2 regions of the Streptomyces sp. NBC_01233 genome follow, and region 1 is predicted to be linked to the other one. Evidence: riboswitches for the same ligand, from Rfam matches in the RefSeq annotation. Region 1 holds a riboswitch; the other holds the start of a gene.
The links. A riboswitch is a leader RNA that binds a small molecule or an ion and turns the genes downstream of it on or off. The one in region 1 is predicted to bind glycine.
Positions count from the first base shown of each region.

Region 2: another riboswitch for glycine. It lies ahead of gcvP (aminomethyl-transferring glycine dehydrogenase); the one in region 1 lies ahead of gcvT (glycine cleavage system aminomethyltransferase GcvT).

Region 1 is NZ_CP108514.1:6,473,390-6,476,784, forward strand. Features, by position in the region: gene glyA (serine hydroxymethyltransferase) at 1-265, opposite strand, end outside; gene gcvH (glycine cleavage system protein GcvH) at 281-661, opposite strand; gene gcvT (glycine cleavage system aminomethyltransferase GcvT) at 773-1,888, opposite strand; glycine riboswitch at 2,029-2,132, opposite strand; gene OG332_RS30995 (AAA family ATPase) at 2,339-3,007, shown strand; gene OG332_RS31000 (enhanced serine sensitivity protein SseB) at 3,157-3,395, shown strand, end outside.
Region 2 is NZ_CP108514.1:1,709,634-1,713,028, reverse strand. Features, by position in the region: gene OG332_RS07795 (DNA polymerase IV) at 1-702, shown strand, start outside; gene OG332_RS07790 (PRC-barrel domain-containing protein) at 782-1,147, opposite strand; glycine riboswitch at 1,261-1,359, shown strand; glycine riboswitch at 1,361-1,492, shown strand; gene gcvP (aminomethyl-transferring glycine dehydrogenase) at 1,556-3,395, shown strand, end outside.

The DNA.
Region 1 (3,395 bases):
CGGCGCCGAACAGCGCCTTGATGCGGTCGATCGCGATCTGCTCGACGACGTCGACGTGCTCGCAGCCGCCGTAGTAACGGCGGCCCGGGTAGCCCTCGGCGTACTTGTTGGTCAGGACCGAACCCTGGGCCTCCATGACGGCGACCGGAGCGAAGTTCTCCGACGCGATCATTTCCAGGGTGGACTGCTGGCGCACGAGCTCGGCGTCGACGGCGGCGGCGACGTCCGGGTCGAGCTCGTGGAGAGGGGTGTTCAGTACAGACATCAGGGTCCCCTGGGGTCAGTTACCGGCGGTGAGCTTGGTGTACTCCTCGAAGGACAGGGCGTCCTTCGGCTCCTCCGAGAGGCGCACCTTGAACAGCCAGCCGCCCTCGAACGGGGCCGTGTTCACGAGCGCCGGGTCGTCCACGACGTCCTGGTTGGCCTCGACGATCTCGCCGGAGACGGGGGAGTACAGGTCGCTGACCGACTTCGTCGACTCCAGCTCGCCACAGGTCTCGCCCTCGGTCACGGTGTCGCCGACCTCGGGGAGCTGGGCGTAGACGACGTCACCGAGCGCGTTGGCCGCGAACTCCGTGATGCCGACCGTCGCGACGCCGTCCACGGCGTCCGACAGCCACTCGTGCTCCTTGGTGTAACGCAGCTTCTCGGGGTTGCTCATGACCTGATTCTCCTGGATGCGGGGGAGTGGATACGAACGGTGGTCTCGGGTACTGAGACGCTGCCGTACGGGGTTCCGTACGGCTCGTGCACGGCTCGGCCGTGTGCGGAACTACTTCTGCCGCTTGTAGAACGGCAGCGCCACGACCTCGTACGGCTCATGCGTACCGCGAATGTCGACGCCGACGCCGGAGGTGCCGGGCGCGGCGTGCGCCGCGTCCACGTACGCCATCGCGATCGGCTTGCCCAGCGTCGGGGACGGGGCGCCCGAGGTGATCTCGCCGATGACCTGACCGTCGGCGACGACCGGGAAACCGGCGCGCGGGACGCGGCGGCCCTCGGCGATCAGGCCGACCAGCTTGCGCGGCGGGTTGGTGGCGGCGCGCTCGGCGGCGACCTCCAGCGCGGCGCGACCGACGAAGTCCCCCTCCTTCTCGAACTTCACGACCCGGCCCAGCCCCGCGTCGAAGGGGGTCAGGGAGGTGGTCAGCTCGTGCCCGTACAGCGGCATGCCCGCTTCCAGGCGCAGGGTGTCGCGGCAGGACAGGCCGGCCGGCACCAGGCCGACGCCCTCGCCCGCCTTGGTCAGCGCCTGCCACAGCTCCACGGCGTGCTCGGGGGCGACGAACAGCTCGAAGCCGTCCTCGCCCGTGTAGCCCGTACGCGCGATCAGCGCGGGCACGCCCGCGACGGTGCCCGGCAGACCGGCGTAGTACTTGAGGCCGTCCAGATCGGCGTCCGTCAGGGACTTCAGGATGCCGGGGGACTCCGGGCCCTGCACCGCGAGCAGCGCGTACGCGTCGCGGTCGTCGCGGACCTCGGTGTCGAAGCCGGCGGCGCGCTCGGTCAGGGCGTCGAGGACGACCTGGGCGTTGGAGGCGTTGGCGACGACCATGAACTCGGTCTCGCCGAGGCGGTAGACGATCAGGTCGTCGACGATCCCGCCGTCTTCCTGGCAGATGTGCGTGTAGCGGGCGCGGCCGACGCCGACGGTGGAGATGTTGCCGACCAGCGCGTAGTCGAGGGCCTTGACGGCCTCCGGGCCGGTCAGCGTGATCTCGCCCATGTGCGACAGGTCGAACAGACCGGCCTTGGTGCGCACGGCGTTGTGCTCGTCGCGCTCGCTGGCGTACCGCAGCGGCATGTCCCAGCCCGCGAAGTCGGTCATGGTCGCACCGAGCGAGCGGTGCAGCGCATCGAGGGCGGTCAGACGGGGGGCAGTGCTCATGGGTGTGGCTCCCGAGTCCCAGGGCATGACATGACGAGGAGGGTCCTCCCCATCTGTCATCGGAACCTGAGAGGTTCGCCGAGAGTTCCTCGGCTTGCACCTTGGGTGGAGCTGTCGAGCAGCTCGCTTTTCAGATCTGCCTCATCCACGCGGTACGGGGCCTGAGAGATTCAAGGGAGGATCTTGCTCCTTCGGCGCCCGCGCACGGCCTTGCGGCGTGCCGGGACTCTCCCGCGCGGATTCAAGCGGCCGGTATGCAGTTGGTCCAGATGGCGCACATCATTGCACGCCATGCCCGTGATCGGGCGGAGGGGTCCGAAAGTTCGTACGGTGCCCCGAGCGGGCGGACCGGAACCGGGGCTGCCGGATTACCGTCTCTTTACACTCAGTGGGCAAGGGTCCTGGTGGCCCGATTCGGGGGAGGCGAACACTGTGCGGAGATTCGGAGTGGTGACGACGACGGGAACCGTGGACGCGGTGCCGGCGCAGCGCGGCACGCACGGACGGGACCACGGGCGCAAGCGTGCGGCGGACCCCGGCATCCGCCCCGTACGCGACCTGCGCGGCCCCGCGGTGCACGGCCCGCAGCGGCTCGCGTTCGCGGACGGGGACATCGTCGTCGTGTCCGGCCTGCCCGGCGGCGGCAAGAGCACGCTGATCAAGCGGGCGGCGGCCGAGGGCGGCGCCGTCGACTCCCAGGACGCCCGTGAGCGCTGGGAGCGGCGGATGCCGGCGGCGCTGCCGTACGCGGTGTACCGCCCGCTGGTGCGCGCCGCGCACTACTGGGGGCTGTGGCGGCTCCTGCGCTCCGGAGCCTCCGTGGTCGTCCACGACTGCGGTACGCAGAGCTGGGTGCGCGGCCTGCTCGCGGTGGCCGCGCGGCGCCGGGGGCGGGCGCTGCACCTGCTCCTCCTCGACAGCAGCCCCGCGGAGGCCCTCTCCGGCCAGGCCGCGCGGGGGCGACGGGTGTCCGCCTACGCCTTCGCCCGCCACCGCGGCGCGGTGGGCCGCCTGCTGCGCGAAGCCGAGGCGGGCCGCCCCCCGGCAGGCTGCGCCTCGGTGACCCTCCTGGACCGGGCCTCCGCCGCGACGGTGACCCGCATCGCCTTCCGCGCCTGACCGCCGGTTCCACGCCTGACCGCCGGGCGCGCGCCGCCGCTGCCGGGCTCTGCCCCCGGGACCCGGGGCGGAGCCCCGGCGACGGTGCGGCACACGGGGCCGGTACCCTGCGGGGCGACACGCGCGGGATCAGGCAAAGGCAGGGGCACATGCAGGGCAGCGGCTGGCCGGGGAATGAGCTGGAGCAGGTGCTCGGGGCGGCGCTCGGGCACCCGGACGCAGGCGGGCGGATCCTGGAAGTGCTCGGGCGCAGCCAGGTGTGGGTCCCCCTGCCCGGCGGCGGTGGCCCGGACTCGGCCGATCTCACCCTGCCCACGATGGACATCGGCGGGGCGGCGTACGTCCCCGTCTACACCTCCGAGGCCCAGTTCCTCGCCTGCGTCGGCCC
Region 2 (3,395 bases), 4.8 Mb from region 1:
TTCGACGTGGACCTGCACGACCGGGTACGGATCCGCAACGAGGTGCAGCGGCTCGCCGACCGGTGTGTGCAGCGGTTGCGGGGCTCGGGGCACTCGGGGCGGACGATCGTGTTGAAGGTGCGGCGGTACGACTTCTCGACGCTGACGCGGTCCGAGACGCTGCGCGGGCCCACGGACGACCCCGCGGTGGTGCGGGAGGCCGCGGCGCGGCTGCTGGAGGGCGTGGACACCACGGGAGGAGTGCGGCTGCTGGGGGTGGGGGTGACGGGGCTCGCGGACTACACGCAGGAGGACCTGTTCGCGCAGTCGCTCGCCACTGAGCCGGACGGGGCGGGCGGGGCGGGCGGGACGAGTGAGGAGGCCGGGACGGCTGTCGCCGGCGGGAACAGCGAGCCCGGAGCCGCTGCCGCCCCTGTGGGGGCTTCTGAGGCTCCCGGGGCCCCGGCGGCCGCCGAGCCGCCCGGGGGGCCGGAGCCGGCTCCCGAGCGGCGCTGGCCGGCCGGGAGCGACGTACGGCACGCGGTGTACGGGCCCGGGTGGGTGCAGGGCAGCGGGGTGGGGCGGGTGACCGTACGGTTCGAGCAGCCCGGATCGGAGCCCGGCCGGGTGCGGACCTTCCGGGTGGACGACCCCGAGCTGGAGCCTTCCGATCCGCTGCCGCTGGTGGGGGAGGGGGAGCCGGGAGCCGCCCGCCCGGCATGATCCGGAAGCCGGACGGCGGGGCATCGCGTGAGCCGGCCCGAGCACCGGCTCACGGCCGCCGGCCCCCTCCCGGGCCCGCTCAGCCCTCGTCGCTCGCTAGGCGGCCGAAGTCGCGCTGGAAGTCCGTCGGCAGGGTCGTGTCCAGGCCGTAGTGGTGGTAGAGCTGCAGCTCCTGTTCGGGGGAGAGGTGGCGGCCGACGCCGAAGTCGGGGGCGTCCCTGATGAGGGAGCGCTCGAAGGGCACCCGCAGGGTGTCGCCCACCATCTCGCTCGGCTCCAGCGGGACGAAGGCGTCCCGGCTGAAGAGGCCCGTACGGACGGCCGCCCATTCCGGGACGCCCGTGGCATCGTCGAGGTAGACCTCGTCCACGGTGCCGATCTTGGTGCCATTGCGGTCGAACGCCTTGCGGCCGATCAGGCTGCGCGGATCGATGTCGGTCTGCACGGTCCCTCCAAATGGTCGCAACTCCTCCGTAATGACTACAGAAGTGCATAACGGCAGCGGAGGCCACTCGGGGGAGGCCCCAGATCCTCGCTGGTAGGCTGGGTGATGGCTGTCGACCCTGTGCGGGAGAGTCCTCCGAGTGAGCAAGACGGAGGCGCCGAAGGAGCAAATCCTCCCCGGAATCTCTCAGGCATACGTACCGCACGGACGAGGCCACTCTGGAAAGCAGGGGCGGGTACCGGGCGAGCAGTGCCGGTCCCACTCCTCACCGACGGTGAAAGCCGGAGCTCTTGGGCGACCCCCGTGACTCCGGTGAAACTCTCAGGTGCAGATGACAGAGGGGGAGGCCGTCCGGGTGCCAGCGCCGTGGTGCCCCTCGCAGGTCATACGACCAGGAGGCCTCCGTACATGACCGCCAACCGCATTCCGCTCTCCCAGCTGGAGCGAGGCATCCCCTTCGAACAGCGCCACATCGGCCCGGATGCCGAGGCGCAGGCGAAGATGCTCGCCCATGTGGGCTACGGCTCCCTGGACGAACTGACCGCCGCCGCGGTACCGGATGTGATCAAGACCGCCGAGGCGCTCGACCTGCCCGAGGCGCGGACCGAGGCCGAGGTGCTTGCCGAGCTGCGCTCGCTCGCCGACCGCAACCAGGTCCTCTCCCCGATGATCGGTCTCGGCTACTACGGGACCTTCACGCCCCCGGTGATCCTCCGCAACGTCATGGAGAACCCGGCCTGGTACACGGCGTACACGCCGTACCAGCCGGAGATCTCGCAGGGCCGCCTCGAAGCCCTCCTGAACTTCCAGACCGTCGTCGCCGAGCTCACCGGGCTGCCGACCTCGGGCGCCTCGCTGCTCGACGAGGGCACCGCGGCCGCCGAGGCCATGACGCTGGCCCGCCGCGTGGGCAAGGCCAAGGGCAACGTCTTCCTCGTGGACGCCGACGCGCTGCCGCAGACCATCGCCGTGATCGAGACCCGCGCCGAGCCGATCGGCATCGAGGTCGTCGTCGCCGACCTGTCCGAGGGCATCCCGGCCGAGGTCGCCGAGCGCGGTGTCTACGGCGTGCTGATCCAGTACCCGGGCGCCTCCGGTGCCGTCCGCGAGATCAAGCCGGTCATCGACCAGGCGCACGAGCTCGGCGCCATCGTCGCCGTCGCCGCCGACCTGCTCGCGCTGACCCTGCTGACCTCCCCGGGCGCGCTGGGCGCGGACATCGCCGTCGGCACCACCCAGCGCTTCGGCGTCCCGATGGGCTTCGGCGGACCGCACGCCGGCTACATGGCCGTCCAGGACAAGCACGCCCGCTCGCTGCCCGGCCGCCTCGTCGGCGTCTCGGTGGACGCGGACGGCAACAGGGCGTACCGCCTGGCGCTGCAGACCCGCGAGCAGCACATCCGCCGCGAGAAGGCCACCAGCAACATCTGTACCGCTCAGGTGCTGCTCGCCGTCATGGCCGCCATGTACGCCGTCTACCACGGCCCGGACGGTCTGCGGACGATCGCCCGCCGGACCCACCGCTACGCGGCCCTGCTCGCCGCGGGCCTGACGGCCGGCGGGGTCGAGATCGTGCACGGCTCGTACTTCGACACGGTCACCGCCCGTGTCCCGGGCCGCGCTGCCGAGGTCGTCGCCGCCGCCCGCGAGGGTGGCATCAACCTGTACCAGGTCGACGCCGACCACGTCTCCGTCTCCTGCGACGAGACCACCCTGCGCGCCGACGTCGAGGCCGTCTGGGCCGCCTTCGGCGTCACCGCGGACATCGAGGCGCTCGACGCGACCACGGCCGACACCCTGCCCGAGGGCCTGCTGCGCTCGGACGACTACCTGTCGCACCCGGTCTTCCACCAGCACCGCTCCGAGACCGCGATGCTGCGCTACCTGCGCAAGCTCTCGGACAAGGACTACGCGCTGGACCGCGGCATGATCCCGCTGGGCTCCTGCACCATGAAGCTCAACGCGACCACCGAGATGGAGTCGGTCACCTGGCCCGAATTCGGCCAGCTGCACCCCTTCGCTCCGGTGGAGCAGGCCGAGGGCTACCTCACGCTCATCACCGAGCTGGAGGAACGTCTCTGCGAGGTCACCGGTTACGACAAGGTGTCCATCCAGCCGAACGCCGGCTCCCAGGGCGAGCTCGCCGGCCTGCTGGCCGTCCGCGCCTACCACCGCGCGAACGGCGACGAGCAGCGCACCATCTGCCTCATCCCGTCCTCCGCGCACGGCACCAACGCCGCCAGCGCCG